DNA from 4 places in the Rathayibacter sp. VKM Ac-2801 genome. Region 3 is predicted to be linked to each of the others. Evidence: predicted binding sites of a transcription regulator. Region 3 holds the regulator's gene; each other region holds the start of a gene.

Region 1 (7,348 bases), 600 kb from region 3:
CGGCGCTCCGCAGCGACGAGGTCGCCTGAGAAGATCGCCAGGGCGGCCCACACCAGCGCGAAGCCGATCCAGCGCTCGAGCGGCATCTCCTCGTGGAGGACGAAGGCCCCGACGAGGAACTGCAGGAACGGCGTCAGGTACTGCACGAAGCCGACGATCGAGAGCGGGAGGCGCCGGGCGGCACCCGCGAACAGGAGCAGCGGGACGGCCGTGACGATGCCGGCCGAGGCGAGGATCAGGGCGTGCCCCGTCCCCTCCGTCGTCAGGGTCAGCCCCACCGTGGAGCCGACGACCGCCAGCTGCACGACGGCGAGCGGCGTCAGCCAGAGCGTCTCGAGGGTCAGCCCGCCGACCGCGTCCAACGTGCCGCCGACCCGGCTCTTCACCAGGCCGTAGAGGCCGAAGGAGAAGGCGAGGGCGAGCGAGATCCACGGGAAGGATCCGTAGCCCACGGCGATGACCAGCACGGCGACGGCGCTGACACCCATCGCGGCCCACTGCAGGGGCCGGAGGCGCTCGCGCAGCACCAGGACGCCCAGCAGCACCGTGACCAGCGGGTTCATGAAGTAGCCCAGGGCCGCCTCGATGACGTGACCCGTGGTCGTGGCGATCACGTAGACCTGCCAGTTGACGTAGATGAGCACGCCGGCGATCGCCATCACGCCGAGCAGGCGGGGGCGGCGCAGCAGCGCGCCGAAGGAGCGCCAGCCGCGGAGGACCGTGAGCAGGATCACGCAGAAAACGAGCGAGAAGAGGACCCGGAAGGCGACGATCTCGAACGGCGAGGCCGGCGCCATCGCGATGAAGTAGAGGGGCATCGCGCCCCAGAGCAGGTAGGCCGAGAACGCGAAGAGCAGCCCCGTGCCGGACATCCCGCCCGGGCGTCCTGCGGCTCCGAGAGCCTCCACTCCTTCGCCGACGGGCACGTCCGAGGGGGACGGCGAGACGGACTCGGCAGGGGTGCGGGAGCTGGTCACTCCCCCGATGCTACGCAGGCGCGGGGTGGGGGAATGGCCCTCCACCGGTCGGATCAGGCCACTGGTCGCGAGGAGGACCGGGAACGACGGAAGGGCCCGCCGACCGAGGTCGACGGGCCCTTCCGAGTGGTGCTGCCTAGCGGACGACGACCGCGAGGACGTCGCGAGCGGAGAGGACCAGCAGGTCCTCGCCACCGAACTTGACCTCGGTTCCGCCGTACTTGGAGTAGATCACCTTGTCGCCGACGGCGACGTCGAGCGGCACGCGGTTGCCGTTGTCGTCGATGCGACCGGGTCCGACGGCGACGACCTCGCCCTCCTGCGGCTTCTCCTTGGCGGTATCGGGGATGACGAGACCGGAAGCGGTCACCTGCTCCGCCTCGACCTGCTTGATGACGATGCGATCTTCGAGCGGCTTGATGGACACCGACACGGTTGACCTCTTTCTTGACGACGATGTGGGCGGAACGCGGTTCTGGCACACACGCTCCGAGAGTGCTAGATCCATCGTAGGGGCTCCGCTGGCACTCGTGCAATCAGAGTGCCAAGCAGGGCGGCGGACCCGCCCGAGGCCGTGGCCTACCATGGCCGGATGCGACGCGACGAGCTGGTCGAGCTCCTCTCCCCCGAGGGCCTCCGGCTCCTCGACTCCCTCGACGGCTACCGGTCCGACGACCTGGTGCGGGCCGTGGCTCGCCTGCGAGCGGCCGGCCACTCCCCCGTCCTCGTCGCGGCGGTGCTGACCCAGGCGAGGCTCCGGCAGAAGGCGGAGGCGAAGTTCGGCGAGTTCGCCCGCTCGATGCTCTTCACGGACGCGGGGCTCGAGCAGGCGACCCGGCTGCGCGTCGCCGCTCTGCACGCCGGCCGGTTCGCCGCCGCGGGAGCGGTGCGCGTCGCCGACCTCGGCAGCGGGATCGGCGGCGACGCCCTCGCGATGGCCGCGATCGACCTGGCGGTCACCGCCGTCGAAGCCGACGAGGTCACCGCGACGCTGGCCAGCTTCAACCTCGCCCCGTTCCCCGCGGCGAGCGCCGTGCACTCGACGGCCGAGGCCTTCGACCTCGACGGCTTCGACGCCGTCTACCTGGACCCCGCGCGCCGCACGGCCGGCCACCGCGAGACCCGCCGGCTCGACGATCCGGACGACTACTCCCCCTCGCTCGACTTCGCGTTCGGCCTGGCCGAGCACCGTCCGGTGGGCGTGAAGGTGGGCCCGGGCTTCGACCGCGAGCGCCTGCCGCGGGACGCCGAGGCGCAGTGGGTCTCCGTCGACGGCGAGCTGGTCGAGACCGGGCTCTGGTTCGGCGCCCTCGCGCGCCCGGGCGTGCGCCGTTCCGCTCTGCTGCTCGGCGCGGCCGGCTCCTCCGAGCTCACCGCGGCGGGCGACAGCGAGGACGAGGAGGTCGGCCCCCTCGGCGCGTTCGTGCACGAGCCGGACGGCTCCGCGATCCGCGCTCGTCTCCTCGGCGAGCTCGCGCGCTCCAGCGGCTCGCGGATGCTCTCGCCCGGCATCGCGTACCTGACCGGCGACGACGCGGCCGCCTCCCCCTTCCTCCGCAGCTTCCGGGTCCTCGCCGAGCTGCCGCTGGACGAGCGCACGCTGGCGAAGGAGCTGCGCACCCGCGGCATCGGCGTGCTCGAGATCAAGAAGCGCGGGGTGGACGTCGACCCCGCCCGCTTCCGCAAGCGCCTGGGCCTCTCCGGCACCGGCAGCGCGGTGCTGATCCTGACGCGGATCGCCGGGCGCCACCGCGCCCTGCTCGCGGAGCGCGTCGACCGGTCCGCGCCGGCTCAGTAGCCGGAGGTGCCGGCGGCGAGGGCCACCACCACGAACACGATGAAGACCGCCAGGTAGATCAGCGAGACGGCGATGCCGGCGAACCCGGTGATGATCGCGGTCAGCGCGAACCCGCGCGCGGCCGGCTCGCGGCGGCGTCCGAGGAAGCCGAGCACGACGGCCGGAGCCGACAGCAGGAAGCCGAAGCCGGCGGCGAAGAGAGTGATGACCAGGCCGACGATGCCGAGGATCATTCCGACGAGGCTCAGCGTGCGCGGGACGACGGGCGCCGGTGCGGCCGCGTAGGCGGCGGGGTGGCCGGGCGCAGAGGAATAGGCGGACGCCGAGGGGTACGCGGGCGGGGGCGGCGGCGACCCGTAGGCCGGCGGCGCGGAGTCCGCGAGCGGCGCTGACGGCTGCGACGCGGCCGAGGGCGGAGCGGGCGGAGCCGGCGGAACGGGCGGAGCCGGCGGGACCGGCACGGAGCCGTGCTGCTCGTCGGAGCCGGGGCCGGGACGGGTGCTGTCGTCGCTCATGGCGCGAGTCTAGCCAGCACCCGCGCGGCGGCGGGGGCCTCCGCCGCGTCAGGCGGGCAGGTATCCGCCGTCGCGAAGGTCGCCGACGAAGGCCGTCCAGGCGAGGTAGGCGATCACCGCGAGGACGATCGCGAGGTAGCCCAGCACGAAGCCGGCCACCGCTGGGCCGCGGCCGCGCTGTCCGGAGCGTCCGGCCTGGGCGAAGCCGATGTGGCCGAGGACGATGGCGGCGGGAGCCAGGCCCAGCAGCCCGCAGACCAGAGCCGCGACCGCGAGCGGGTTCATCGGCGGGCGGCGGGGCGGCAGCCCGGGGTAGGGATCGGCGACGGCCGTCGGCGGCGGGTAGGCCGCCGACGGCTCGCCGAGCGGAGGGGCGAACGGCGCGGGCGCCGGTCCGGTCTGCGGTCCGGGCGCGGTCTCGTCGGTCACGGTGTCCTCCTGGTGGTGCGGGCGCCCCCGAGCCTCGGGGGCGTGTCGATCAGTACCCGGTCGTGGGCATGGTCGCCGCGATCGAGAAGAGAGCGACGAACGAGATGATGGTGATGATGATCGCGACGAAGCCGATGATGACGGCGGCGAGGGCGAGACCGCGGCCCTTCTCCCCGGTGCGCTTGATCTGCGACAGGGCGATGAAGCCCAGCACGATGCCCACGATGGAGACGAAGAACGAGGCGATGAAGCCGATGATCGCCAGGATGTTGTAGCGGTCGGACGCGGGCGTGTACGGAGTGGTCATGGAATCCCCCAGGGTCAGGAACGAGCGGATGCGGCCAAGAGTGGCAGTGGCACGATCCGCCTGTCAAAAAGCTGGACGGCGCTTGCGCGCCCCGGCCACCGCCCGGTAGACGCCTCAGCGGACCTGGATCTCGGTGACCGGGAGGGTCGAGTCGGCGCCGAAGCCGAGTCCCGACGGGGGATGCCCCGCCTCGATCAGCTGCGCCGCCAGCGCGGCGATCATCGCGCCGTTGTCGGTGCAGAGCGAGAGCGCCGGGATCCGCAGGGTCACTCCGGCCGTCGCGCACCGCTCCTCCGCCAGCGCGCGCACCCGGGCGTTGGCGACCACGCCGCCGCCGAGCAGGAGGCGCGGCACGCCCCGGTCGCGGCACGCGGCGAGCGCCTTCGTGAGCAGGACGTCGGCGACCGCCTCGCGGAAGCTCGCCGCGACGTCGGCCACGGGCACCTCCTCCCCCGCGTCCTGGCGCTTCTCGACCCAGCGGGCGACCGCGGTCTTCAGCCCCGAGAACGAGAAGTCGTAGCGGTGGCGCTCGAGGTCCTTCGGCAGGCTGAGCCCGCGGGGGAAGCGGATGGCCTTCGGGTCCCCGTCCGCGGCCACCCGGTCGATCTGCGGTCCGCCCGGATAGGGCAGGCCCAGGACGCGCGCCACCTTGTCGAAGGCCTCGCCGGCGGCGTCGTCGATGGTCTCGCCGAGCAGCTCGACGTCCGACACCAGATCGCGCACGTGCAGGAGCGAGGTGTGCCCGCCCGAGACCAGCAGCGCGATCGTCGGCACCTCGACGGGGCTGCCCTCGCTGCCGTCCGCGCGGAGGACGTCGGCTCCCACGTGGCCGACGAGGTGGTTGACGGCGTAGAGCGGCAGGCCGAGCGAGACGGCGAGCGCCTTCGCCGCTCCGACGCCGACCATGAGGGCGCCCGAGAGCCCCGGCCCGCTGGTGACCGCGATCGCGTCCAGGTCGCCGAGCGCGACACCGGCCTCGGCGAGCGCGGCGTGCAGGGCGGGCTCGAGCGCCTCCAGGTGCGCCCGGGCCGCCACCTCGGGCACGACGCCGCCGTAGCGGGCGTGCTCCTCCATCGAGGAGGCGATGGTGTTCGAGAGCAGCGTCGTGCCGCGGACGATGCCGATCCCCGTCTCGTCGCAGCTGGTCTCGATGCCGAGGACGAGGGGTCCGGTGCTCACGGGGTCTCCTGGGTCGGGGTCGGCGGCAGGCGCATCACGATCGCGTCCACTCCGTCGGGCTGGTAGTAGGCGGGGCGGACGCCGATCTCCTCGAAGCCCTCCGAGCGGTAGAGGGTCTGCGCGGCGGGGTTGTCGGCGCGGACCTCGAGGAAGACCTCGCGGGCGCCGCGCTCGCGGGCCGCCTCGAGCAGCGCCCGCAGCAGCCGGCGGCCGAGGCCCGTGCGGCGGACCCGGGCGACGACCGCGATCGTCTGCACGTCGCCCTCGTGGGCGCCGACGGGGCAGAGGAGCCCGGCGTAGCCGACCACCTCGCCGTCCTGCTCGGCGACCAGGTAGCGGGTGTGGCGGCTGCGGATCTCCTCCGCCATCATCCCGCGCGACCAGGCGTCTCCGGCGAACTCGGACTCCTCGATCGCCATGACGGCGTCGAGGTCGTCCGCCTGCGCGTCGCGGAGCACCGCCTCGCTCATGCGGTCACCCGCTTGGGGCCGGCCGACAGCGTGACGTCCGGCGAGCGGAGGTAGAGGGGCTCGTCCGCGGCGCCGGGGCGGCCGGCCGCGCGAAGGCGGGCGGCCACGACTCCGAGCTCGCCAGCGGAGACCGACTCGGCCTCCAGGCGCGGGAGCTCCGGATGCGGGAGGGCCGGCGGCTTGTCCAGGCCGGGGCCGGCGAGGCGGACGGGGAGCCCCTGGTCGTCGAGCCCGTCGTAGGCGCTCCAGTACAGCTCTCGGCGGCGGGCGTCGGTGACGACGAGGAAGCCCGCGGCGCGCCCGTGCCGCAGCGCGGCGAGCGCGATCGCGTCGTGCGAGACCACGGGGAGAGTGGGGACGCCGCGGCCGAGCGCGAACGCCCGGGCAGCGGCGATGCCGACCCGGAGGCCCGTGAAGGGGCCGGGGCCCATGCCCACGGCGACCGCCTCGATGCCCGCGGGCGCGACGCCCGCCGCCTCGAGCGCCTCCTGGATCAGGCGGCCGACCACCTCGGCGTGCCGCATGGTGTCGGTCTCGGTGCGCTCCGAGCGCACGGCGCCCGCGGAGTCGACGACGGCGACGGAGGTTCCGGAGGAGGTGTCGATCGCGAGGAGCACGCGTCCAGGGTACCCGCGGGCTCAGCTCCAGCCGGTGCCGCGGAAGCGGACGGTCCGCGGCTCGATCGGCTCCTCGCCCTCGTCGGCGTCGGAGCCGGCCGTCGGCCGCTCGATGACCACGTCGAGCCAGGACTCCGCGACGCCGTCCAGCATCCCGGCGCCCCACTCCACGACGACCACCGAGCGCGCCAGGTCGAGGTCGAGGTCGTCGAGCTCGACCGGCGAGCCCACGCGGTAGGCGTCGACGTGCACGAGCGGCGGCCCGTCGTGCAGCGGCGGATGCGTCCGCGCGATCACGAAGGTGGGGCTCGTCACGGGACCCCGCACGTCGAGGCCCTCGCCGAGTCCCCGGGTGAAGGTGGTCTTGCCCGCCCCGAGCGGCCCCGTCAGCACCAGGAGGTCGCCGGCGCGCAGCACTCGGCCGAGCTCGCGGCCCAGCTCCGCCATGGCCTCCGGATCAGCGACCTCGACGACGCGGTCCGCGAACCAGGAGCGCTCAGGCACGGCCGTCCGCCGCGCTCAGCAGCCGCCGCTGGACGCGCGGCCCGAGCCGGGTGACCAGCTCGTAGTTGATGGTGCCGCACCAGCGCGCCCACTCGTCGACCGAGGGGACGCCGGTCGTCGGATCGCCCCAGAGCGTCACCGGGTCGCCCGTCGCGACGCTCGCATCCCCCACGTCGACGACGAACTGGTCCATCGCGACCCGCCCGGCGATCCGGTGGCGGCGGCCGCCGATCGAGACCTCCGCGACGCCGGAGGCGCTGCGCGGGATGCCGTCCGCGTAGCCGAACGGCACGAGCGCCAGGGTCGTCCCGCCCTCGGCGCGCCAGGTGTAGTCGTAGCTCACGCCGGTCCCGTGGGGCACCCGGCGGACGCCGGCGACGCGGCCCTGCAGCGTCATCGCCGGGACGAGCCCGAGCTGCAGCGAGGTCTCGTCCTCGAACGGCGAGAGCCCGTAGAGGGCGATGCCGCTGCGCACCATGTCGAGCCGGGCCTCCGGGAGGCGCAGCGCGGCGGCCGTCGCGGCGAGGTGCAGGACCGGCGCCTGCACCCCGT
Region 2 (7,348 bases), 490 kb from region 3:
GGAGGAGGACACGGTCACTCGCCCTCGGCCTGGAAGTTCAGGGCGATCGAGTTCATGCAGTAGCGATCGCCGGTGGGCGTGCCGAACCCGTCGGGGAAGACGTGTCCCAGGTGGGATCCGCAGTTCGCGCAACGGACCTCGGTGCGGACCATGCCGAGGGTGCTGTCCTCGATCAGCTGGACCGCGTCCGGGTTCACGGACTCGTAGAAGCTCGGCCAGCCGCAGCCGGAGTCGAACTTGGTGCCGCTCTTGAAGAGCTCGGCGCTGCAGGCGGCACAGGTGTAGAGGCCGGAGCGGTGCTCGTCGAGCAGCTCGCCGGTCCACGGACGCTCGGTGGCCGCCTCGCGCAGGACCGCGTACTGGTCGCGGTCGAGCTCCTCACGCCACTCGGCGTCGGTCTTGTTCACGGAATACGACGACATGGGTCTCCCTAGGAATCCTCGTCAGTGTACGGGGGCGGTCGCGCCCCTCCACCTGGTCCAACCCCCGGGACGACGGCTCCATTCCGCCTCCGCGGGCTGTGGAGGAGACTCTCCGCCGTGACACTGCGGCGCGGTCGTTCCGCTTCCGGAGCGCCTCCCCGGCGGTGGCGGCGCGCCTGCCTACCCTGGGGGGATGAGCAGGACGACGGACCCGAGGCCGGGCACCGGTCTGTCCGAGCGCGAGCTGCGGGTGCTCGCCTTCGAGCGCGAGTGGACCGCCCGTTCCGGAGACAAGGACGACGCGATCCGCTCCCAGTTCGGACTTTCGGCCGCCCGCTACTATCAGGTGCTCAGCGCGGTGCTCGCCTCTCCGGCCGCCCTCGCGCACGACCCGATGCTCGTCACGCGGCTGCAGCGCATCCGCGACCAGCGCGCCGGCGCCCGCGCCTCGCGACGCCTCGGGCGCCTCGAGTAGACGAGCTGCTCGAGTCCACCAACGGAAGGCCGGCCGTACCCCCGATGTCGAACACGCACCCGAGAGACCGCTTCGACGAGATCCCGGCGACGGAGGCGCGCGTCGGCGCCCACCGCCGGCCGCCGGCCCCTCACGCCCGTGCCGTCGCGCTGGCGTGGGCCGCGCTCGCCACCGGAGTCATCGTCCTGCTCGGCTTCATCGGGCTGCTGGTCATCGACGACCGGGTGCAGTTCACGGACGTCTTCACCCCGGCCACCGCGACCGCCGAGGCGACTCCGACCGCCGCCGCGACGCTCGATCCCGATCTCGCTGTCGCCGTCCTCAACGGCACCGCCACCGTCGGACTCGCCGCCAGCGCCGGCGACGCCCTGACGACGGCCGGCTGGAGCGTCCCGACCGTCGCGAACGCGAACACCGAGGACATCGCGGCGACGACCGTCTACTACACCGACCCGGCTCTCGAGGGCGCCGCGCGCGGCCTGGTCGACTCGCTCGGAACGGGGACCGTCCTGCTCTCTCAGGACTTCGTCGAGACGGGCTCCGTCGTCGTGGTCCTGGGGGCCGATTACGCCTCCGAGCAGGGCTGATCGGGGCCCTCTGTTACGGGCACGTTTCCTCCGTGTTGAATCCCGGGCAACTCTTCACCGCGAGGCCCTTCCGAGCCCCTTCCGGGCCCGATCGTCGGATTAGTATTCCTGACCAGGCACCAGCACATCGCTCGTGCCGCGGGCATCACAGCACTGGGGAGTACAGAGATGGCGAACGGAACCGTCAAGTGGTTCAACGCTGAGAAGGGCTACGGCTTCATCACGGTCGACGGCGGCGGACAGGACGTCTTCGTCCACTACTCCGCGATCGACATGTCGGGGTACAAGGTCCTCGAGGAGGGGCAGCAGGTCGCGTTCGAGGTCGGCACGGGGTCGAAGGGCCCCCAGGCCGAATCGGTCCGCCCGGCCTGACCGCCGAGCCTCCCGGGAGCCGTCGTCCGCCTCGTGCGGGCGGCGGCTCCTTCGTGTCGGAGCGCGTGCCGGTCGCTTGCACTCGTCCACCGCGAGTGCCAGAATCGACCTTGGCACTCGCTCCGGTCGAGTGCCAGCACAGACATTTCACGACGTCCGGGAGGGACGAGAAACACACATGGCCAAGATCATTGCTTTTGACGAAGAAGCCCGCCGCGGCCTCGAGCGTGGACTCAACACTCTGGCCGACGCGGTCAAGGTGACCCTCGGCCCGCGCGGCCGCAACGTCGTCCTCGAGAAGAAGTGGGGCGCTCCCACCATCACGAACGACGGCGTCTCCATCGCCAAGGAGATCGAGCTCGACGAGCCGTACGAGAAGATCGGCGCCGAGCTCGTCAAGGAGGTCGCCAAGAAGACCGACGACGTCGCCGGCGACGGAACCACCACCGCGACCGTCCTCGCTCAGGCGCTCGTCCGCGAGGGCCTGCGCAACGTCGCGGCCGGCGCCGACCCGATCAGCCTCAAGAAGGGCATCGAGAAGGCCGTCAAGGCCGTCACCGCCGAGCTCATCGCCGGCGCGAAGGCGATCGAGACCAAGGAGGAGATCGCGGCGACCGCCTCCATCTCCGCCGCGGACCCCGAGATCGGCGCCATCATCGCCGAGGCGATCGACAAGGTCGGCAAGGAGGGCGTCGTCACCGTCGAGGAGTCGAACACCTTCGGCACCGAGCTCGAGCTCACCGAGGGCATGCGCTTCGACAAGGGCTACCTGTCGCAGTACTTCGTGACCGACCCCGACCGCCAGGAGGCGGTGTTCGAGGACCCCTACATCCTCATCGTCAACTCCAAGGTCTCGAACATCAAGGACCTGCTCCCCGTCGTCGACAAGGTGATCCAGGCGGGCAAGCAGCTGCTGATCATCGCCGAGGACGTCGACGGTGAGGCGCTGGCGACCCTGGTCGTCAACAAGATCCGCGGCATCTTCAAGTCGGTCGCCGTCAAGGCTCCCGGCTTCGGCGACCGTCGCAAGGCGCAGCTCCAGGACATCGCGATCCTCACCGGCGGCCAGGTCATCTCCGAGGAGGTCGGCCTCAAGCTCGAGAACGTCACCCTCGACCTGCTCGGCTCGGCCCGCAAGGTCGTCATCACCAAGGACGAGACCACGATCGTCGAGGGTGCCGGCGACGCCGAGGCCATCGCCGGCCGCGTCGCGCAGATCCGCGGCGAGATCGAGAACACCGACAGCGACTACGACCGCGAGAAGCTCCAGGAGCGCCTCGCGAAGCTCGCGGGCGGCGTCGCGGTCATCAAGGCCGGAGCGGCGACCGAGGTCGAGCTCAAGGAGCGCAAGCACCGCATCGAGGACGCCGTGCGCAACGCGAAGGCCGCCGTCGAGGAGGGCATCGTCGCCGGTGGTGGCGTCGCCCTCATCCAGGCCGGCAAGCTCGCCTTCGAGAAGCTCGAGCTCGTCGGAGACGAGGCGACCGGCGCGAACATCGTCAAGGTCGCCATCGACGCCCCGCTCAAGCAGATCGCCCTCAACGCGGGCATGGAGCCCGGCGTCGTCGCTGCGAAGGTCCGCGAGCTGCCCACCGGACACGGCCTCAACGCCGCGACCGGCGAGTACGTCGACCTCATCGCCGCGGGCATCATCGACCCGGTCAAGGTCACGCGCTCCGCTCTGCAGAACGCGGCGTCGATCGCCGGTCTCTTCCTCACCACGGAGGCCGTCGTCGCCGACAAGCCCGAGAAGAACCCGGTCGCCGCGGGCGGCGACCCCACCGGAGGCATGGACTTCTAGTCCAGGCCCCATCACGCAGAAGGCGGTTCCCCTCCGGGGGAGCCGCCTTCGGCGTTTTCAGAGTGCACGTGAGCGAGCAGCAGGGGAGCACCGGGGCAGGTGGTCCCGGCCCGACCCCACCGTCCCCGTCTCGAGAGCGGTTCTCCTCCGCGTCTTCAGCGCTCCGGGCGGACTCGCGGCCGACCGGCCCGTCGGTAGCGAACAGCCTGCCGTGGGCGGCAGAGCGGCGGGAGCATCAGGCCACCGGGCTCGGATCGACCGATCCGTGCCGCCCGCGGACGTCGACAGGGGAGCGCGGACCGGAGCGGTCCCGACGGAGACGGGCCGCGGTGCGGATCAGACCGAGGCGGGGGAGGTCTCGCCGTTCTGGCCGACCGTGAGCAGCGGCAGCGCGACGCGGAAGGTCGCGCCTCCGCCCGGCGTCTCGACGACGTCGACGCGGCCCTTGTGCGCGGCGACGATCGAGGACACGATCGCCAGCCCGAGACCGCTGCCGCCGGTCTCGCGGGTCCGCGAGGTGTCCGCTCGCCAGAAGCGCTGGAAGATCTTCTCGCGGATCTGCGGCGGGATGCCCTCACCGTGGTCGATGACCTCCAGCAGGGCGAGGCGGCGGGAGCGGTCGACGGCGACGCCGATCTCGATCGGAGTGTCCTCGGGCGTGTAGCGGACGGCGTTGCCGATCAGGTTCGTGAGGACCTGGCGGATCTTGTTCTCCTCCGCCATCACCATCGCGGGCACGCCGGGCTCCTCGGGCGCGGTGGCGGTGCCGGCGGCGATCTCCTCGGCGTTGACCCGGCGCGGACGCCGGCGGAAACGGGCGAGCCGCGCTCCTGCCGCAGCGATCGGGCCGGTGAGCCCGGGGTTCGTCAGCTCCATGGTCTGCGTGGCGGAGGCGCCGGCCTCGTCGGCCTCGAGGGCAGGGGTCTCCACGGGGGTGTCGTCGCGGGTCTCGACGCCGAAGTCGCGGTCGGGCCAGGAGGCCATCGCGTCCATCGCGGCGTCGCGGGCGAGCGGCATCAGGTCGACCGGGGCGAGCGCGAGCGGCTTCGTCTCGTCGAGGCGGGCGAGCTCGAGGAGGTCCTCGACCAGGCCGCCCATCCGGATCGCCTCCTTCTCGATGCGCTCCATCGCCTGGCCGACGGCCTCGGGCGTCTGCAGAGCGCCCATCCGGTACAGCTCGGCGTAGCCGCGGACGGAGACCAGCGGGGTGCGCAGCTCGTGGCTGGCGTCTCCGACGAAGCGGCGCATCTGGTCGATCGTGCGGGCGCGGTCGCGGAAGGCGGAGTCGATCCGCCCGAGCATCGCGTTCAGGGAGCGGTTGAGGCGCCCGACCTCGGTGTTGGGCGTCGTGCCGTCCAGGCGCTGGCTGAAGTCGCCGTCGGCGATGGCGGCGGCGGTCTGCTCGACCTCGCGCAGCGGCGCGAACGTGGTGGTGACCAGCAGGCGGGTGAGGAGCGCGCCGATCACGACGATCGCGACTCCGAAGCCGAGGAAGATCGTGAGGTACGTCGTCATGATGACGTCGACGCTGCGGGTCGACACCGCGAGCAGGAGCGTCTGGTACTCGGTGCCCCTCGTGAACACCGTCGACATGACGTGGTACTCGACCTTGCCGTTGGAGCTCCAGATCTCCATCGGCTTGTCGCCGCCCTGCAGCGCCTGCTCGAGGGTGAAGGTCTGCGGGAAGGCGGGATCGGCCGCGCCGGACGCGTTCGTGTTGTCGAGAGTGCCGTACTGGTCGTAGACGGCGCCGAAGTCGGCCTTGGACTCGTCGATCGCGGCGAGGTCGTTGACCGAGAGGTCGCTCGCCGTCCGCTGGACCTGATCGGCCAGCTGCGCGTCGAGCTGCGCGACGAGCTGCGGCTTCAGCATCGTCATCGTCCCGATCCCGGAGACGAGGAGTCCCAGCGTGAGCAGCAGGACCGTGACGGCGGTGATCTTCGTGCGCAACGAGATGGAGTTCCACCGCTCGGCCAGACCCTGGTGCATGGCGGTGGAACTCCCTCGGGATCGGCGGGCGCCGCGCCTCCGACAGGAGGTGGCGCCGAGGTGGCGGAGGCTAGGCCTTCGCGACCTTCAGCATGTATCCGAATCCTCGCTTGGTCTGGATGAGCGATTCCTCCGAATGCGTGTCGAGCTTACGTCGCAGGTAGGAGATGTAGGACTCGACGATGCCCGCATCGCCGTTGAAGTCGTACTCCCAGACGTGGTCGAGGATCTGCGCCTTGCTGAGCACCCGGTTCGGGTTGAGCATCAGGTAGCGGAGCAGCTTGAACTCGGTGGGGCTGAGCTCCACCGGCTCGTCGCCGACGAGGACCTCGTGTGTGTCCTGATCCATCGTCAGCTCGCCGGCCCGGATGACCGCGTCCTCCTCGGCGTGCATCGTGCGGCGGAGGATCGCCTTGATGCGCGCGACGATCTCATCGAGGCTGAACGGCTTGGTGACGTAGTCGTCGCCGCCGACGGTGAGGCCCGTGATCTTGTCCTCGGTGTCGTCCTTCGCGGTGAGGAAGAGGATGGGGGAGGTGTACCCGGCCGAGCGGAGGCGCTTGGTCACGCCGAAGCCGTTCATGTCCGGGAGCATCACGTCGAGGATGATCAGGTCCGGCTCCTCCTCGAGGACCGCCGAGATCGCCTGGGCCCCGTTGCCGACCGCTCGCACGGCGAAGCCGGCGAAGCGGAGGCTCGTGGTGAGCAGGTCTCTGATGTTGGGCTCGTCGTCGACGATGAGAATGCGGGGTCCGTCCATGCAGGACAGTATCTGGCCGTCGGCTGTACGGAGTCTGGGAGTCGGTTGTCCGGGCGCTCGGTGCGGGCTCGGCGGCGCGGAACGCCGGATGGGAGGCGGTGCGGCGGGAGGAGAGCGCGGCCGGTCAGGACTGCGCGCGGCGCCGCCGGACGCCCACGATCAGCATCGCGATCATCATGAGGAACGCTATCGGCAGGCCCACCAGCGGCACGGCGAAGACGAACTGCCAGAACGGGCCGGTGTACTCGCGGATGCCGAGCGCGGGGGCGACCAGGATCGCGAGGAACGCGAGGACCGTCACGACGATGATCGCGATGAACATGTAGGCGAGCGTGCGCTCCGCGCGTCCGATGCCCGCCGGCTCCTGTGGCTTCACCCGTCAAGGATAGGGCGGCCCCGGTCGACTAAACTGATGGCTGCTTCATTTCCAGGAGGGGTCTGCATGCCTACCGGCAAGGTCAAGTTCTACGACGAGGAGAAGGGCTTCGGCTTCATCAGCACTGATGACGGCCAGGAGGTCTTCCTGCACGCTTCCGCGCTGCCCTCCGGGACCGCGGTCAAGGCCGGCACCCGCCTCGAGTTCGGCATCGCGGACGGCAAGCGCGGGGCGCAGGCGCTCTCGGCGCGCGTCCTCGACGCCCCGCCGAGCCTGGTGAAGCTCAACCGGAAGTCCGCGGACGATATGTCCGTGATCGTGGAGGACACGGTCAAGCTGCTCGACGGTATCGGCGCCGGGCTCAAGCGCGGCCGCTACCCCGACAAGGCGCACGGGCGCACGATCGCGGCGCTCCTGCGCCGGGTTGCGGACGAGCTGGATGCCTGACACCGACGGCACGACCGACGAGCACGGCTCGATCGAGGAGACCGTCACCGCTCCGACCCCGGAGGACGCTCCCGTGGAGCAGCCTTCGCGAGAGGGCGAGGCCGACGCCGAGCAGGACA
Region 3 (7,348 bases):
TGACCTTGATCTCGAGGTACAGGTCGCCGTTGGGGCCGCCGGCCGGGCCGACCTCGCCGCTGCCGGGCATCTGCAGGCGCAGGCCCGTGTCGACTCCCGCGGGGACGTCGACGGGGATGGTGCGGCGGGCGCGGACGCGTCCCTGGCCCTGGCAGGTGGAGCAGGGGGTCGCGATGACGGTGCCGTAGCCGCGGCAGGTGCCGCAGGGGCTCGCCGTCATCACGTTGCCCAGGAGCGAGCGGACCGTGCGCTGGATCTGGCCGGAGCCGTGGCAGATGTCGCAGGTCACCGGCGAGGTGCCGGGCTGGCAGCACGAGCCCTGGCACGTCTCGCAGAGCACCGCCGTGTCGACCTCGAGGTCGCGGTGGGCGCCGAAGATGACCTCGTCGAGCGAGACCTCCACGCGCAGCAGGGCGTCCTGACCGCGCTCGCGGCGGGAGCGCGGTCCGCGGGACGAGCCCTGCGCGCCCTGGCCGAAGAAGGTCTCGAAGATGTCGCCGAACCCGCCGAAGCCCTGGCCTCCGCCGCCGAACCCCTCCTGGGGCCCGCGGTCGTACTGCGCCCGCTGCTGAGCGTCGCTCAGGACGTCGTAGGCGTGCGTGACGAGCTTGAAGCGCTCGGAGGCGTCCGCGCTCGGGTTGACGTCGGGGTGCAGCTCGCGGGCGAGTCGGCGGTACGCCTTCTTGATCTCGTCGGCGGAGGCGTCGCGGTCGACGCCCAGCACTTCGTAGTGATCGGCCACAGGTGGCTTCGTCCTTCGTTCGTGGGTCGGTGGGCCGGGCGCGGCGCACCGGGGGAACCGGCGGGGGCCGGGAGGTCGGGCCTACTCCTCGCCGAGGAGGCGGGAGAGGTAGCGGGCGACGGCGCGCACCGCGGTGATGTTGCCGGAGTAGTCCATCCGGATCGGTCCGAGCACGCCCAGGCGCGAGATCTGGCCGCCCGCGGTGTTGTAGCCGCTCGTGAGGACCGAGGTCTCCTGCAGCCCGAACGGGGCGTTCTCGCGGCCGATGCGCACCGAGATGCCCCGGGGATCCGGAGTCATCTCGGCGAAGAGCCGCAGGAGCTCCACCTGCTCCTCGATCGCCTCGAGCACCGGGTAGATGCTGCCCGAGAAGTCCTCCTCGGTGCGGACGAGGTTCGCGGCGCCGGCCATGACCAGGCGGTCCTGCCGATTGGCGCCGACCTGCTCGAGCAGGGTCTGCACGATCGGCGTCAGCACCTGCCGCCGCTCGGGGCTGAAGCGCTCCGCGACGGAGCCGAGCGTCTCGGCCGCCTGCTGGAGCCCCAGGCCGAGCACGGCCGTGTTGAGCTTCGCGCGGATCTCGCCGAGGAGCGCGTCGTCCACGTCCTCCGGGGTCTCGAGCACGCGCTGGTCGACCCGGCCCGTGTCGGTGATCAGCACCGACAGGAGGCGGCGGGGCGCGAGGGCGACGAGCTCCACGTGGCGCAGCCGCGCGGCTCCGAACGACGGGTACTGCACGAGCGCGACGCTGTTGGTGAGCTGCGAGAGCAGGCGGACGGTCTTGACCAGCACCTCGTCGAGGTCCGGGCTCTGTCCGAGGAACGTCTCGATCGCCTGGCGCTGCGCGGAGGTGAGCGGGCGCAGGTCGGCCAGCTGGTCGACGAAGAGGCGGTAGCCCTTGTCGGTCGGCACGCGTCCGGAGGAGGTGTGCGGAGCCGCGATCAGCTCCTCCTCCTCGAGCTGGGCCATCTCGTTGCGGATGGTGGCGGCCGAGACGCCGAACGCGTGGCGCTCGACGATCGACTTGGAGCCCACCGGCTCCCGGTTCGCCACGTAGTCCTGCACGATCACGCGCAGGACCTGGAGACCGCGCTCCGTCACCATACGACCGACCTCCCGCCGGACTCCGAGTGCCCGCGGGCACGACCGTCTGCGGCGCTGACGCCGCGCGGAGCCTGGCACTCCGCAACTCTGAGTGCCAATCATAACCGGGAGGCAGACCGCCAGGCGGGGTTGCGCGGGGATCGGCCGGGGTGCACTCCTGCAGGGCCTCGGGGAGGAGCCCCGTCATCCCCGAGGAGGAGGTCCCGCGCGGCCCGGTGCGCGGGGGGTCGCCTCATGCCACGATGGACGCCGAGTGCACGGGGGAAGCCCGTCGCCGCCGCCGGAACGGAGACCATCATGTCGGCCACCCCTCCCCCGCCCCCCGTCTACGGGACCCCGGCTCCGCCGCTGAACCCGGCCGACGAGAAGACCTGGGCGATCGTCACGCACGTGACCGGCATCTTCTTCAGCTTCCTGCCCTCGCTGATCGTCTTCCTGGTCTTCAAGGGGCGCGGACCGTTCCTCGAGGCGCACGCCAAGACGGCCCTCAACTTCCACCTGACGACGCTGATCGCCTACGTCGCCGGGACGATCCTGTCCTTCGTGCTCGTCGGCTTCATCGTGTTCCTGGTCGTGCCGATCCTGGTGATCGTCTTCGCGATCATCGCCTCGGTGCGCGCCAGCGCGGGCGAGTACTACACGTACCCGCTCAGCATCCCGTTCTTCAAGTAGCCGCGGCACCGGGGCGGCCGTTCGCGGGCCGCCCCGGGACCCGGCCTCAGCCGTCGGTGAGCCGGCGCACGACCGCGTCGGCCAGCAGACGGCCGCGCAGGGTCAGCACGATCCGCCCGCGGAGCGCCGCCCGGCCGTCGACGAGGCCGTCGGCGATGAGCCCCGCCACCTCGCTGCGCCGAGCGGCGTCGATCGAGTCGATCGGCAGCCCGTCCGCCAGGCGCGAGCGCAGCAGCACGTCCTCCACCCGCCGCGTGCCCGCGTCGAGGGTCTCGCGCCCGGCAGCGGGCGAGGCTCCGGTGCTCAGCCGGTCGGCGTAGGCCGCCGGGTGCTTCACGTTCCACCAGCGCACGCCCCCGACGTGGCTGTGCGCGCCGGGACCGACGCCCCACCAGTCGTGGCCGAGCCAGTACGAGAGGTTGTGCCGGGAGCGGTGCGCGTCGTCGCGCGCCCAGTTGCTGACCTCGTACCAGGAGTACCCGGCCGCGGCCAGGCGCGCGTCGGCGAGCTCGTACATGTCGGCGGTGAGGTCGTCGTCGGGGGTCGCGACCTCGCCGCGGCGGATCTGCCGGGCGAGCTTCGTGCCGTCCTCCACGATCAGGGCGTAGGCCGAGAGGTGGTCCGGCCGGTTGGCCAGCGCGGAGTCGAGCGACCGCTCCCAGTCGGCCAGGGACTCCCCCGGCGTGCCGTAGATGAGGTCGAGGCTGACCTGCAGGCCGGCCTCCCGCGCCCACTCGACCACGAGCGGGACCCGCTCCGGGTCGTGGGTGCGCTCCAGCGTGGCGAGGACGTGCGGCACGGCCGACTGCATGCCGAAGCTGACTCGGGTGAATCCCGCCTCGGCCAGCGCGCCGAGGTAGGCGGCGTCGACGGAGTCGGGGTTCGCCTCGGTGGTGATCTCGGCGTCGGGCGCGACCCCGAAGTGGGTGCGGAGGCCGTCCAGCATCCGCACCAGGTCGCCGGCGGGCAGCAGCGTGGGCGTACCGCCGCCGAAGAAGACCGTGCGGGCGGGGCGCCGGGGCAGGCCCGCGCGCTCGAGCACCTCGGCGCCGAGAGCCATCTCGGTGATCGCCTCGTCGGCGTAGTCCTGCTGCTTCGCCCCGCGGAGCTCCGTCGCCGTGTAGGTGTTGAAGTCGCAGTACCCGCAGCGGACCCGGCAGAACGGCACGTGCACGTAGAGGCCGAGGTCGCGCTGCTCCACGCCGTCGACGACGGACGCGGGCAGTCCGCCGTCGAGCGGAGCAGGATCGGCGATCGGGAGGGCGCTCCCCACGTCAGCTGACGCGCGCCGGCAGCAGCGCGCGCAGGTACTTGGCGACCTGGCGCTTCTGCACGGCGCGCAGCAGCGGCGCGCCCAGGCGGTAGAGGCGGGTGGAGGGACGCGAGAAGACCCGGATGACGAGCCAGACCGAGTCGTCCGCGCGCTTCTCGACGACGAAGGACTCCTCGCCGCTCTCGGGGTGGCCCTCGAGAGTGCCGTAGGCGAAGCCGACCTGGTCGGGTTCGTCGACGACGTAGACCACGCGCACCGGGGCGTCGAAGACGCGGCCGAGCAGGGTCACACGGAGCACGGCGGTGACGCCGGCGGTGATGTAGGGGGTGCCGTCGGGGGCGAAGTGCTCCTCCGTCGGCCGGCTGACGAGGTCGATCGGGGTGCCCGCGGCGTCGAAGTTGACGCCGGTGTACTGCACGCCGCTGCCGCTGGTGATGTCGGTCACCTCGATGCCGCTGCCGCGCTGCACGCCCCAGGTCATCAGGGACGCGGTGGTGATGGCGAAGCGCTCGTCGCCCGAGCCGAGCCGGGCCTCGAAGCGCTCGGCCGTGAAGCCGTCCGGCGGGTACTCGAGCAGGTCGGGGGCCAGCGTGCCGCCGACGGCCGCGTAGGTGACCTGCGGCTGGCCCTCGAAGTTGGAGCGGCGGATGCTCACGTCCCGACCTTCTTCCCGGACTCCTCGAGCGCGGCGCGCGTCGAGTCCGCGCGCCGGGTGGTGCTGTCCATCCGACTCAGCGTATCCGACGCTCGCGGCGCGGAGCCGGGAGACGACGGAGGGCCCTCCCCGCCGGAGCGGGAGGAGGGCCCTCGTCGTGGTGCGGGTCGGCTCAGCTGCAGGGAGTCAGCTTCTGGACGGCCGGCGACAGGGTGCCGGTGCCGCCGAGGAGGACGACGCGCGTCGCTCCGCCGGCCTTGATGTCCTGCAGCACCTTGACCGGCACGCAGGTCGGGGGCACGGCGAAGAGGGGGCTCCCCGTGCGCCCGGCGGCCGCGGCTCCGGCCAGGGCGTCGGGGAAGTTCTCGCCGGTGGCCAGGAACACGGTCTTCGACCCGCGGGGGAAGGCCGCCCGGTTGAGCTGCTCCGAGGTGTCGTAGCGGTCGACTCCGCCGATGCGGGTCACGGCCGGTCCGGCCGGCACCGTGAGGGAGTTCTGGATGCCGGCGCTGACCGACAGCTCGGAGCCCGCGATGGTGAGCACCGGAGGCCGGAGCCCCCTCAGGATCCCGACGGTGGTCGGGTCGGCCGCCGGGAGGCCGCCGTTCACGAGGACGACGGGGGCGGAGTTCTTGCCCGCGGCGGCGGTGGCGCTGAGCGCGTCGGGGAACTTCTCGCCGGTCGCGAGCCAGGCCCCCTTCGGCGAGCCGCCTCCGAAGGCGCTCTCGATGATCTTCCGCGACGTGTCGTAGCGGTCGGTGCCTCCGAGGCGGAAGACCCTCCCGTTCGCGTACTGGCCGAGGTCGGTGGCGAGGGCGTCGCTGACGCTGAGGTCGGAGCCGACGACGACGATCCGCTGGGGCTTGAGACGGGTGAGCTCGTCGCGGACGACCTGGCTCACCGAGTCGCGGTCGACCAGGAGGAGCGGGCCGCCCTGCTTCGCGGCGGCGGGACCAGCGCTGAGCGCGTCGGGGAAGTTCGCGCCGGTGGCGATGTAGACGACGGGCACGCCGGGGGTGTCGAAGGTCGCCTTCGAGATCTCGACGGCGGTGCCCTGGCGGTCGGTGCCCGCGAGGCGGACGACCTCGGGGCCGGTGCCCGAGGTCGGCGTCGGGGTGGGGGTGGTCGTCGACGGGACGACGCGCAGCGGCGCGCGCACGATGACGCCGGTGCCGGCCGGCTGCTCGCCGCCACGGCTGAGTCCCTTCACCTCGACGGACGGGGCTCCGAGCGGCGACGTGTCGCTGAAGTTGAGGTAGCGGTCGAAGAACTCCTGGGTCGGCCGGATCGCGACGCCTCGTCCGTCCTCCACGACCGTGGGGGCGGCCTTCAGGCGGCCGCCGTCGTCCGTGCCGACCGTGGCGCTGAGGCCCGCGAGGTCGAAGAAGCCGGGAACGCCGGAGTCGAGGACGATGACGTCGCCCGCGCCGGCCTCGGTGACGGTGCCGCCGCCGGCCCAGAATTCGCCGCCGGCGCGATCGGAGGAGGTGGACGTCGACAGGTCGAGGTCGGCCTCCGTGGATCCGCTCGCAGCAGCCACGGCGAGGGTGGCGGAGAGGCCGAGGACGAAGCCTGTCCGGTCGACGCCGGCCGGAGCGTAGGCGTCGGCCGCCTCGTCCTCGACGCCGTTCAGGCGGAGCGAGAGCGAGGTGCCGCCGAAGGAGCCGGCGGCGCGCCCGATCGGGATGTCGATCGAATTGGTGGCGGTGTCGACGACGGATTCGCCGCTCGCGAGGTCCGTCGCGGTGCTGCCCAGCTGCCACTCCACGACCCGGTAGCCGGGGTGCGACCACTCGGTGAAGGTGTCGGGTGCGGTGGAGTCGGGCAGCTCGACGGTCAGCGTGGTCGCGTCTCCGGGCACCGGCAGCGGCTCGGTGCTGCCGAACCGGCCGTTGTCCGACCAGAAGTAGGGCGCGGGCGCGACCGTGATCACCCTGTTCGCTGCGGAGGCCGGTCCCGCCGCCACCAGCGATCCCGCTGCGACGGCCGCGATGCTCGCGAGCGCCGCCCCCGTCCTGATCCAGCGCTTCCTCGTGCTCGTAGGCACCACGGACTACCACCCTTCGTCATGGTGGAGGACCGGTCGTCGACGCTGCAGCCCCCCGTGCGAATCGATCCCGATCCACGGCCGCGTCCTGGCGTCCGAAAGCTATCGGTCCGCTGAGAGGCGCCGCAATCCCCGCGGACACGATGTCCCGGACGGGGGGTGCGTCACCCGTCCGGGAGGGAGGACGGGCGCCGGCGCCGGGGCGACGGGGCTCGCGCTACTTCTTGTCCTTGGTCTCGACGTCGCCCGAGAGCGCGGCGATGAACGCCTCCTGGGGGACCTCGACGCGGCCGACCATCTTCATCCGCTTCTTGCCCTCCTTCTGCTTCTCGAGGAGCTTGCGCTTGCGGGTGATGTCGCCGCCGTAGCACTTGGCCAGGACGTCCTTGCGCATCGCGCTGATCGACTCGCGGGCGATGATCCGGGCGCCGATGGCGGCCTGGATCGGCACCTCGAACTGCTGCCGCGGGATCAGCTTGCGCAGGCGTCCCGTCATCAGCACGCCGTAGGCGTAGGCCTTCTCCCGGTGCACGATGGCGCTGAACGCGTCGACCTGCTCGCCCTGCAGCAGGATGTCGACCTTCACCAGGTCGGCCTCCTGCGAGCCGGCGGGCTCGTAGTCGAGCGACGCGTAGCCGGCGGTCTTCGACTTGAGGTTGTCGAAGAAGTCGAAGACGATCTCGCCGAGGGGCATGTGGTAGCGGATCTCGACCCGGTCCTCGCCCAGGTACTCCATGCCGATCAGGGTTCCGCGGCGGCTCTGGCAGAGCTCCATGATCGTGCCGACGTAGTCCTTCGGCGCGAGGATCGCGGCCTTGACGATCGGCTCCGTGACGGCGGCGATCTTGCCGACGG
Region 4 (7,348 bases), 550 kb from region 3:
GAGGGGCGTGCCCTCGCGCTCGTACTCGAGGCGGGCGCGCTCCTCGTGGCCGAGCGGAGGCGCACCACTGGAGCGCACGACGCGCCACCAGGCCGCTTCCGAGCCGTAGCGGGCCATCACCGTGCCGACCGCCCGGGACGCCCGCGAGCCGAGGAGCGCGGCGATCTCGCCGTAGGCCATCACTCGCCCGGGCGGGATGGAGTCGACCACGTCGAGGACCGCGGAGACGAAGTCGACCGGGTCCGGCGGGTCCGGCACCGCAGCGGTCGGCCCCGGTGCGGCGGAGTCGCTCCACGAACCCCCGCTCCACGAACCCCCGGCCCGCGAACCCCCGGCCCGCGGACCTCCCGCGCTCAGAGCGTCAGCGCCCCGATGTTCTCGCCGTACTGCGTCTCGCCGACGACCTCGAAGCCGATCCAGCGGAAGAACTGCTCCGGGCCGTCCTCGCCGGACTCCCAGATCACCGTGAGGGTGTCGAAGCCGCGGGCGCGGGCCTCGTCGGCGGTGGCGCGGACGGCGAAGGTGCCCACGCCGCGGCCCTGCTTCGCCGCGTCGATGTTGATGCGCCAGATGCAGCTGCGGAACTCCTCCGCCGCCTCCGGGTCGAAGTGCGCGTGGATGAAGCCGACCAGCTCATCACCGTCCATCACGGCCCGCTGCCAGGAGGCGCCCGGGTCGATCACCGCGGCGGCGGCGGAGTAGGAGACCGGCGCGATGAACTGCTCCTGGCCGGGTTTGAGGCTCAGACCGTTCACGGCGGAGATGTTCGAGGCGGACAGCTCTTCCAGGCGGAGGTCACTCATGCCGTCACTGTACCGGCGGCGCAGGACGGCGGGCATCCTCCTGTCGGGCGACGCGCACCGGCCGTCGGGCGGACCGAGGAGAACTGTCTCGACATCGAGACAGTTCGGGCCTCGGGTAGGCTGGCGGAGGCCATCCGGAGCGGTGCAGAGCCGCCCGTCCCGCACAGGTGCGGGGTCATCGACACCATGGGAGAGCAATGTCCAAGATCAAGGTTGAGGGAACGGTCGTCGAGCTCGACGGCGACGAGATGACGCGCATCATCTGGCAGAAGATCAAGGACACCCTCATCCACCCGTACCTCGACGTGAACCTCGAGTACTACGACCTCGGCATCGAGTACCGCGACGAGACGGACGACCAGGTCACGATCGACGCGGCGCACGCCATCCAGAAGCACGGCGTCGGCGTGAAGTGCGCGACCATCACCCCCGACGAGGCTCGCGTCGAGGAGTTCGGCCTGAAGAAGATGTGGAAGTCGCCCAACGGCACGATCCGCAACATCCTCGGCGGCGTGATCTTCCGCGAGCCGATCATCATCTCGAACATCCCGCGCCTCGTCCCCGGCTGGAACAAGCCGATCATCATCGGCCGCCACGCGTTCGGCGACCAGTACCGCGCCACCGACTTCGTCTTCAAGGGCAAGGGCACGCTGACGGTCGAGTTCACGCCCGAGGACGGCTCGGAGCCCATGAAGTTCGAGGTCTACAAGGCCCCGGACGACGGCATCGCGCAGGTCCAGTACAACCAGGACGCGTCGATCCGCGACTTCGCCCGCTCGTCGCTCAACTACGGCCTCTCGCGCAACTACCCGGTCTACCTCTCGACCAAGAACACGATCCTCAAGGCCTACGACGGCCGCTTCAAGGACATCTTCGAGGAGATCTTCGAGACCGAGTTCAAGGAGCGCTTCGACGCCGCGGGCCTCACCTACGAGCACCGCCTCATCGACGACATGGTCGCCTCGGCCATGAAGTGGGAGGGCGGCTACGTCTGGGCCTGCAAGAACTACGACGGCGACGTCCAGTCCGACACCGTCGCGCAGGGCTTCGGCTCGCTGGGTCTGATGACCTCCGTGCTCTCCACGCCCGACGGCAGCGTCGTCGAGGCGGAGGCGGCGCACGGCACCGTCACGCGCCACTACCGCCAGCACCAGGCCGGCAAGCCCACCTCGACGAACCCGATCGCCTCGATCTACGCCTGGACGCGCGGCCTCGCGCACCGCGGCAAGCTCGACGGCAACCAGGAGCTCATCGACTTCTCGCTCACCCTGGAGGACGTGGTCATCAAGACCGTCGAGTCCGGGAAGATGACGAAGGACCTCGCTCTGCTCGTCGGCCCCGAGCAGGGCTGGCAGACGACCGAGGAGTTCCTCGCGACCCTCGACGAGAACCTGAAGGCCCGCATGTCGGCCTGATCTCCGGCTCCCGCAGACGCGTTCGGCCCGCACGGATCCTCGGATCCTGCGGGCCGGACTCGTCTCCGGGCTCGGCGGCCGGCCCCGCGCCCGTGGCCGACATGTCAGAGCGCCCGGGCGAGCTCCTCCATCGCGTGGAGCGGATCGGGTCCCGACGGCATCAGCACGACGCTCGACGCGCCGGCCTCGTGCAGCAGGGCGATGCGGCGGCGAGCGTCCCCGGGAGTGCCCACGACGGCCAGCTGGTCGACCCAGGCGTCGGGCAGGTCGCGGACGAAGGCGGCGCGGTCGGCGCTCGCGGCTCGCAGGCGGGCGAAGTCCTCGGCGAAGGGGAGCGGCTCGATGTGCGGCGCCCAGTCCGGTTCGCCGATCCACTCGAGGCCGGGCCGGACCGCGTCGCGCGCAGCGGCCGCGTCGTCGTCCACGGCGGCCACGTTGTAGGCCACGATCCGCCCGGTGCCGCCGAGGTGGCCGCGGGCCGCCGCGAGGTACTCCGGAGTGACGGGCTCGGCCAGGACGGCCCCATCGGCGATCCGGCCCGCGAGCGCCAGCGACTTCGGTCCGCGGACGCCGGCCAGCAGCGGCGGTACGACGGTGGGCGGCGACTCCAGGACGAGGCCGTCCACGTGCACGTAGCGGCCGGAGCGGTCGGTGCGCTCGCCCGAGAGCAGCGAGCGGATCGCGTCGAACTGCTCCTCGAGCAGGGTGAGCGGGCTCCGGGGCCAGACGCCGAGGCCGCGCATCCACTGCGGCATGCCGTGGCCGATGCCGGCGTGGACGCGGCCGGGGAACAGCTCGGCGAGGGTGCCGAGCTCCATCGCGGTGAAGGCCGCCGTGCGGACGGCGGCGGGCAGGATGCCGATGCCGACGACGATCCGCTCGGTGGCGGCGAGCACCGCGCCGGCCTGGGCGATGCCGCCACGGAAGCCGAGGTCCTCGACCACCCAGAGCTCGTCGAAGCCGAGCTCCTCGGCGCGGCGGGCGTAGCCGAGCACCTCGGAGGCGGGGAGGTCGCGGGGGAGCAGGACGCCGACGGCGGTGTCGGAGGAGGAGGCGCGCATCCGGCCAGCGTAGGGCGTGCCGGACAGGCGGAGGGCCCGCCCGCACGATCGCGGACGGGCCCTCCGTCGTCGTCCTACTCGGCGGGCGCCTCGCCGATCCGCACCTGCTCGGGGCGGGCGGTCGAGACGACCTCGATGCGGCGGGGGCGCGCCTTCTCGCTGACCGGGATGGTCACCGAGAGCACGCCGTTGTCGTAGGACGCGGAGATGCGCTCGGTGTCGACGCCCTGGCCGAGGCTCAGCTGGCGGACGAAGGTCGCCGACTGGCGCTCCCGGGTGATCCAGGTGACGTCGTCGCCGCTCGCGACGGTGCGCTGGGCGCGGATGGTGAGGAGCTGCCCGTCGACGTCGACGTCGACGGATCCCGGGTCGATGCCGGGGAGGTCGGCGGTGAGGACGTAGTGGTCGCCGTCCCGGTACAGGTCGATCGGCATCCGGCGGGGCCCCTGCCCGGAGCCGAGGAGGGCGGTGGCGAGGCGGTCCAGCTCGCGGACGGGGTCGTAGGTGACAGCCATGAGATCACTCCATTCAGTCGTGCAACGAAGAGTTCCAAGAGTTGAGCCGACCCGGCTCAACGCCAGCAATTTAGCACTCGGGGAGCGGGAGTGCCAACGCCGAGGGCCGCCTCGGCGTCAACTTCGTTACCTGTTCGTAACAAAGCTGGGCAATCGAGTTCGTAGGGTCGTTTCTGTGTGGAAACCGATCCGGTTCCCAGCGAATGTGAGTAAGGACATCGATTGCCGATCCACCTGTCCCACCGACCACCTGTCCGCCGCGCTGAGAGGCGCATCCTCGCGGGCCTCGCCGTCCTCGGAGTCGCCGCGACCGCGGCCTTCGCCACCACCGGCGCCAGCGCCGCCCCTCTCGCCGGCAGCGCCTCGCTCGTCGGCGGGCTCTCCGTCGGCCAGAGCTTCGACGACGGCGACTACGTCGTCACCCTCGTCGAGCCCTCCGCGGCCACCTACCAGGGCAGCGACGCCCGCTTCGCCCGCACCGCACCCGTCGACGGTGCGCAGCTGCAGGCCGCCTCGGCTCCGGTGGAGGACTACTCCGCCCACCTCGAGCAGCGCCAGGAGGACGTCGCCTCCGCGGTCGACGCCGCCATCGGCTACCACTACACCGTCGCCCTCAACGGCTTCTCCGCGACCCTCTCGGGCGAGCAGGCGGGCGAGCTCGCGAGCCGCCGCGACGTCGCCGAGGTCCGCAAGGTCGAGAACCTGAAGCTCGACCGCGCCGCGCAGTCCTCGCCGCTCGCCGCGGCCGCCGCCGGCATCCCGGTGCCCGACACCGGACAGCAGCGCTCCACCGACTTCCTCGGCCTCGAGGGCGAGAACGGCGTCTGGCAGAAGCTGGGCGGCATCGACAAGGCGGGCGAGGGCGTCGTCGTCGGCGTCATCGACTCCGGCATCGCGCCCGAGAACCCCTCCTTCGCAGGCGCGCCCCTGGCGACCTCGCCCGGAGCGGCCCCCTACACGGACGGCACCACCACCTCCTTCGCGAAGTCGGACGGCGGGACCTTCGTCGGCTCCTGCTCGCCGGGGCTCCCCGCCTCCGAGCAGTGGGACGGCGACGAGTGCAACCAGAAGCTCATCGGCGCACGCTGGTTCCTCGCGGACGAGGAGGTCGGCTCGACGGACAACCCCGAGTACCGCTCCCCGCGCGACGCCGACGGGCACGGCTCGCACACCGCGAGCACGGCAGCCGGCAACAACGGCGTCGAGGCGAGCGTCGACGGCTACGACTACGGGAAGATCTCCGGAGTCGCCCCGGCCGCGAAGGTCGCCGCGTACAAGGTCTGCTGGAACGGACCCGACGAGGGCACCGACGACGACGACTTCTGCTCCGGTGCGGGCATCCTCGCGGCCATCGACGCCGCGACCAAGGACGGCGTCGACGTCATCAACTTCTCGATCGGCGGCGGCTCGGCCACCTCGACCCTGACCGCGATCGACGAGGCGTTCCTCAACGCCGCCGCCGCCGGCGTCTTCGTCGCGGCCTCGGCCGGCAACTCCGGTGCGGGCGCCTCGACGCTCGACCACGCGTCGCCCTGGTACACCACGGTCGCCGCGTCCTCCATCCCGACCTACACCGCGACCGCCACCCTCGGTGACGGCCAGAAGTTCGTCGGAGGATCCATCTCGGTCCACGAGGACGTCACCGGACCGCTGGTGAACAGCGCCGACGTCGTCAGCTCGGGCGCCGAGAGCCCCGCCATCTGCGAGACCGGCACCCTCGACCCCGACAAGGTGAAGGGCAAGGTCGTCGCCTGCACCGCAGGCGTCACCGCTCGCGTCTCCAAGTCGGCCGAGGTCGAGCGGGCCGGCGGCATCGGCATGCTGCTGCTCAACCCGACCCCGAACGCCCTGCACGTCGACGACCACTCGGTCCCGAGCATCCAGATCGACTCGCAGGCCTACCAGGCGATCACGACCTACGCCGGCACCGCCGGTGCGACCGTGACCCTCTCCGAGGGCAACTCGTCCGGTGCGTCCATCCCCGTCCCGCAGGTCGCCGGCTTCTCGTCGCGCGGACCCGCTGAGGCGGACGGCGCCGACGTGCTGAAGCCCGACCTCACGGCGCCCGGCGTCGCGATCCTGGCCGACAGCTTCAACGCCGAGGGCGACGACCCCGCCTTCGCGTTCGAGTCCGGCACCTCGATGTCGTCGCCGCACGTGGCCGGCCTCGGCGCGCTGATCCTCGGCGCGACCCCGAAGGCCTCGCCGTCCGCGGTGAAGTCGGCGATGATGACCTCCGCCTACGACAGCGTCGACCAGTCCGGCGCCGCGTCCGAGGACGTCTTCGCCCAGGGCGCCGGACACGTCGACCCGGCCGCGTTCCTCGATCCCGGACTGCTCTACCAGAGCGGCACCGAGGACTGGATCGCGTTCCTCAAGGGTGCGGGCTACGTCTTCACCTCGAACCCGGTGATCGACCCGATCGCCGCGATCGACCCGTCCGACCTCAACCAGGCCTCGATCGCGATCGGCGCCCTCGCGGGCACGCAGACCGTGACCCGCACGGTCACCTCGACCGGCGCGGGCACCTACACCGCCTCGGTCGACGGCCTCGCCGGGATCGACACCGTCGTCTCGCCCTCGACCCTCTCCTTCACGGGTGCGGGCCAGACGGCGGAGTACACGGTCTCCTTCACCACCGGCTCGGCGGCGCTCAACCAGTTCGCCACCGGCTACCTGACCTGGGCGAGCGCGGAGCACGACGTCCGCAGCCCGATCGCGGTGCGCCCGGTCCTGCTGGACGCGCCCTACGAGGTCTCCGGCACCGGCTCGACCGGCACCGGCACGGTGACGGTCACGCCCGGCATCACCGGCGCGCTGCCGCTCACCGCGAGCGGTCTCGCCCAGGGCGTGCTCGCCGAGGACGCCACCGCCGCCGACGGACACTCGGCGACGCTCCCCACGGGGAAGTCGCTGACGACGACCGTCGTGGTGCCGGAGGGCGCCGAGTTCGCCCGCTTCGACCTCGACTCGATCGACGACACGGCCGACCTCGACCTCACCGTCACCAGCGAGAGCACCGAGAAGGTCTTCACCTCGGCGACCGGCTCGGCCGACGAGCGCGTCGACATCGCCGACCCCGCCCCGGGCGAGTACACGGTCCAGGCCGATGTGTACGCGACCGCTCCGGGATCCTCGACCGCCACGTTCGACTTCCGCAGCTTCGTCATCACTCCGGAGAACGGTCTCGGCTCGCTGAGCACCGACCCCGCCGTGGTCGACGCGGTGCAGGGCGAGCCGATCGCGTACGCGGTCTCCTGGTCGAACCTGGCGGGCCCGGCCCGCTACCTCGGCCGTGTCGCCTACACCGACTCGGGACTCGCGACGCTCGTGAGCGTCGACGTCACCGAGGCGGTCACCCCCACCCCGACGCCGACCGCGACTCCGGAGCCCACGGGCACCCCGGAGCCGACGGCGACGCCGACGGCCGGCCCCACCGCCGGACCGGGGGAGCCCACCTCCACGCCGACCGCCGGACCGGGCGCGCCCGTCCACGGCGCCGGCGGCCTCCCGTCGACGGGCTTCGACGGCGGTCTCCTCGGAGCCGCCGCCCT

What was found. Region 3 encodes HrcA, which represses chaperone genes, less so after heat shock. Its sites were predicted from a motif close to TTNGCACTCGNNNNNNNCGAGTGCNAA; they were not measured.
Positions count from the first base shown of each region.
Region 1: groES (co-chaperone GroES) is a predicted target of HrcA. The motif match lies at 1,499-1,525, and genes of this name have one in related genera.
Region 2: groL (chaperonin GroEL) is a predicted target of HrcA. The motif match lies at 1,967-1,993, and genes of this name have one in related genera.
Region 4: GSU45_RS12185 (Hsp20/alpha crystallin family protein) is a predicted target of HrcA. The motif match lies at 3,865-3,891, and genes of this name have one in related genera.

Region 1 covers NZ_CP047183.1:2,675,937-2,683,284, forward strand. The annotation lists gene rarD (EamA family transporter RarD) at 1-872, opposite strand, end outside; gene groES (co-chaperone GroES) at 1,114-1,410, opposite strand; gene GSU45_RS12395 (class I SAM-dependent methyltransferase) at 1,570-2,775, shown strand; gene GSU45_RS12400 (DUF4190 domain-containing protein) at 2,769-3,290, opposite strand; gene GSU45_RS12405 (DUF4190 domain-containing protein) at 3,339-3,719, opposite strand; gene GSU45_RS12410 (DUF4190 domain-containing protein) at 3,769-4,026, opposite strand; gene tsaD (tRNA (adenosine(37)-N6)-threonylcarbamoyltransferase complex transferase subunit TsaD) at 4,141-5,205, opposite strand; gene rimI (ribosomal protein S18-alanine N-acetyltransferase) at 5,202-5,675, opposite strand; gene tsaB (tRNA (adenosine(37)-N6)-threonylcarbamoyltransferase complex dimerization subunit type 1 TsaB) at 5,672-6,292, opposite strand; gene tsaE (tRNA (adenosine(37)-N6)-threonylcarbamoyltransferase complex ATPase subunit type 1 TsaE) at 6,314-6,796, opposite strand; gene alr (alanine racemase) at 6,789-7,348, opposite strand, start outside.
Region 2 covers NZ_CP047183.1:2,564,044-2,571,391, reverse strand. The annotation lists gene GSU45_RS11880 (nitroreductase family protein) at 1-18, opposite strand, end outside; gene msrB (peptide-methionine (R)-S-oxide reductase MsrB) at 15-422, opposite strand; gene GSU45_RS11870 (DUF3263 domain-containing protein) at 616-897, shown strand; gene GSU45_RS11865 (LytR C-terminal domain-containing protein) at 942-1,484, shown strand; gene GSU45_RS11860 (cold-shock protein) at 1,653-1,856, shown strand; gene groL (chaperonin GroEL) at 2,035-3,657, shown strand; gene GSU45_RS11850 (HAMP domain-containing sensor histidine kinase) at 3,994-5,646, opposite strand; gene GSU45_RS11845 (response regulator transcription factor) at 5,717-6,406, opposite strand; gene GSU45_RS11840 (hypothetical protein) at 6,531-6,782, opposite strand; gene GSU45_RS11835 (cold shock domain-containing protein) at 6,849-7,229, shown strand; gene GSU45_RS11830 (DUF3027 domain-containing protein) at 7,222-7,348, shown strand, end outside.
Region 3 covers NZ_CP047183.1:2,076,666-2,084,013, forward strand. The annotation lists gene dnaJ (molecular chaperone DnaJ) at 1-742, opposite strand, end outside; gene hrcA (heat-inducible transcriptional repressor HrcA) at 824-1,846, opposite strand; gene GSU45_RS09610 (DUF4870 domain-containing protein) at 2,144-2,518, shown strand; gene hemW (radical SAM family heme chaperone HemW) at 2,565-3,791, opposite strand; gene GSU45_RS09620 (DUF1990 domain-containing protein) at 3,793-4,446, opposite strand; gene GSU45_RS09625 (cell wall-binding repeat-containing protein) at 4,619-6,496, opposite strand; gene lepA (translation elongation factor 4) at 6,711-7,348, opposite strand, start outside.
Region 4 covers NZ_CP047183.1:2,625,567-2,632,914, reverse strand. The annotation lists gene GSU45_RS12205 (MGMT family protein) at 1-258, opposite strand, end outside; gene GSU45_RS12200 (GNAT family N-acetyltransferase) at 354-803, opposite strand; gene GSU45_RS12195 (NADP-dependent isocitrate dehydrogenase) at 1,001-2,218, shown strand; gene GSU45_RS12190 (LLM class flavin-dependent oxidoreductase) at 2,323-3,279, opposite strand; gene GSU45_RS12185 (Hsp20/alpha crystallin family protein) at 3,354-3,794, opposite strand; gene GSU45_RS12180 (S8 family serine peptidase) at 4,017-7,348, shown strand, end outside.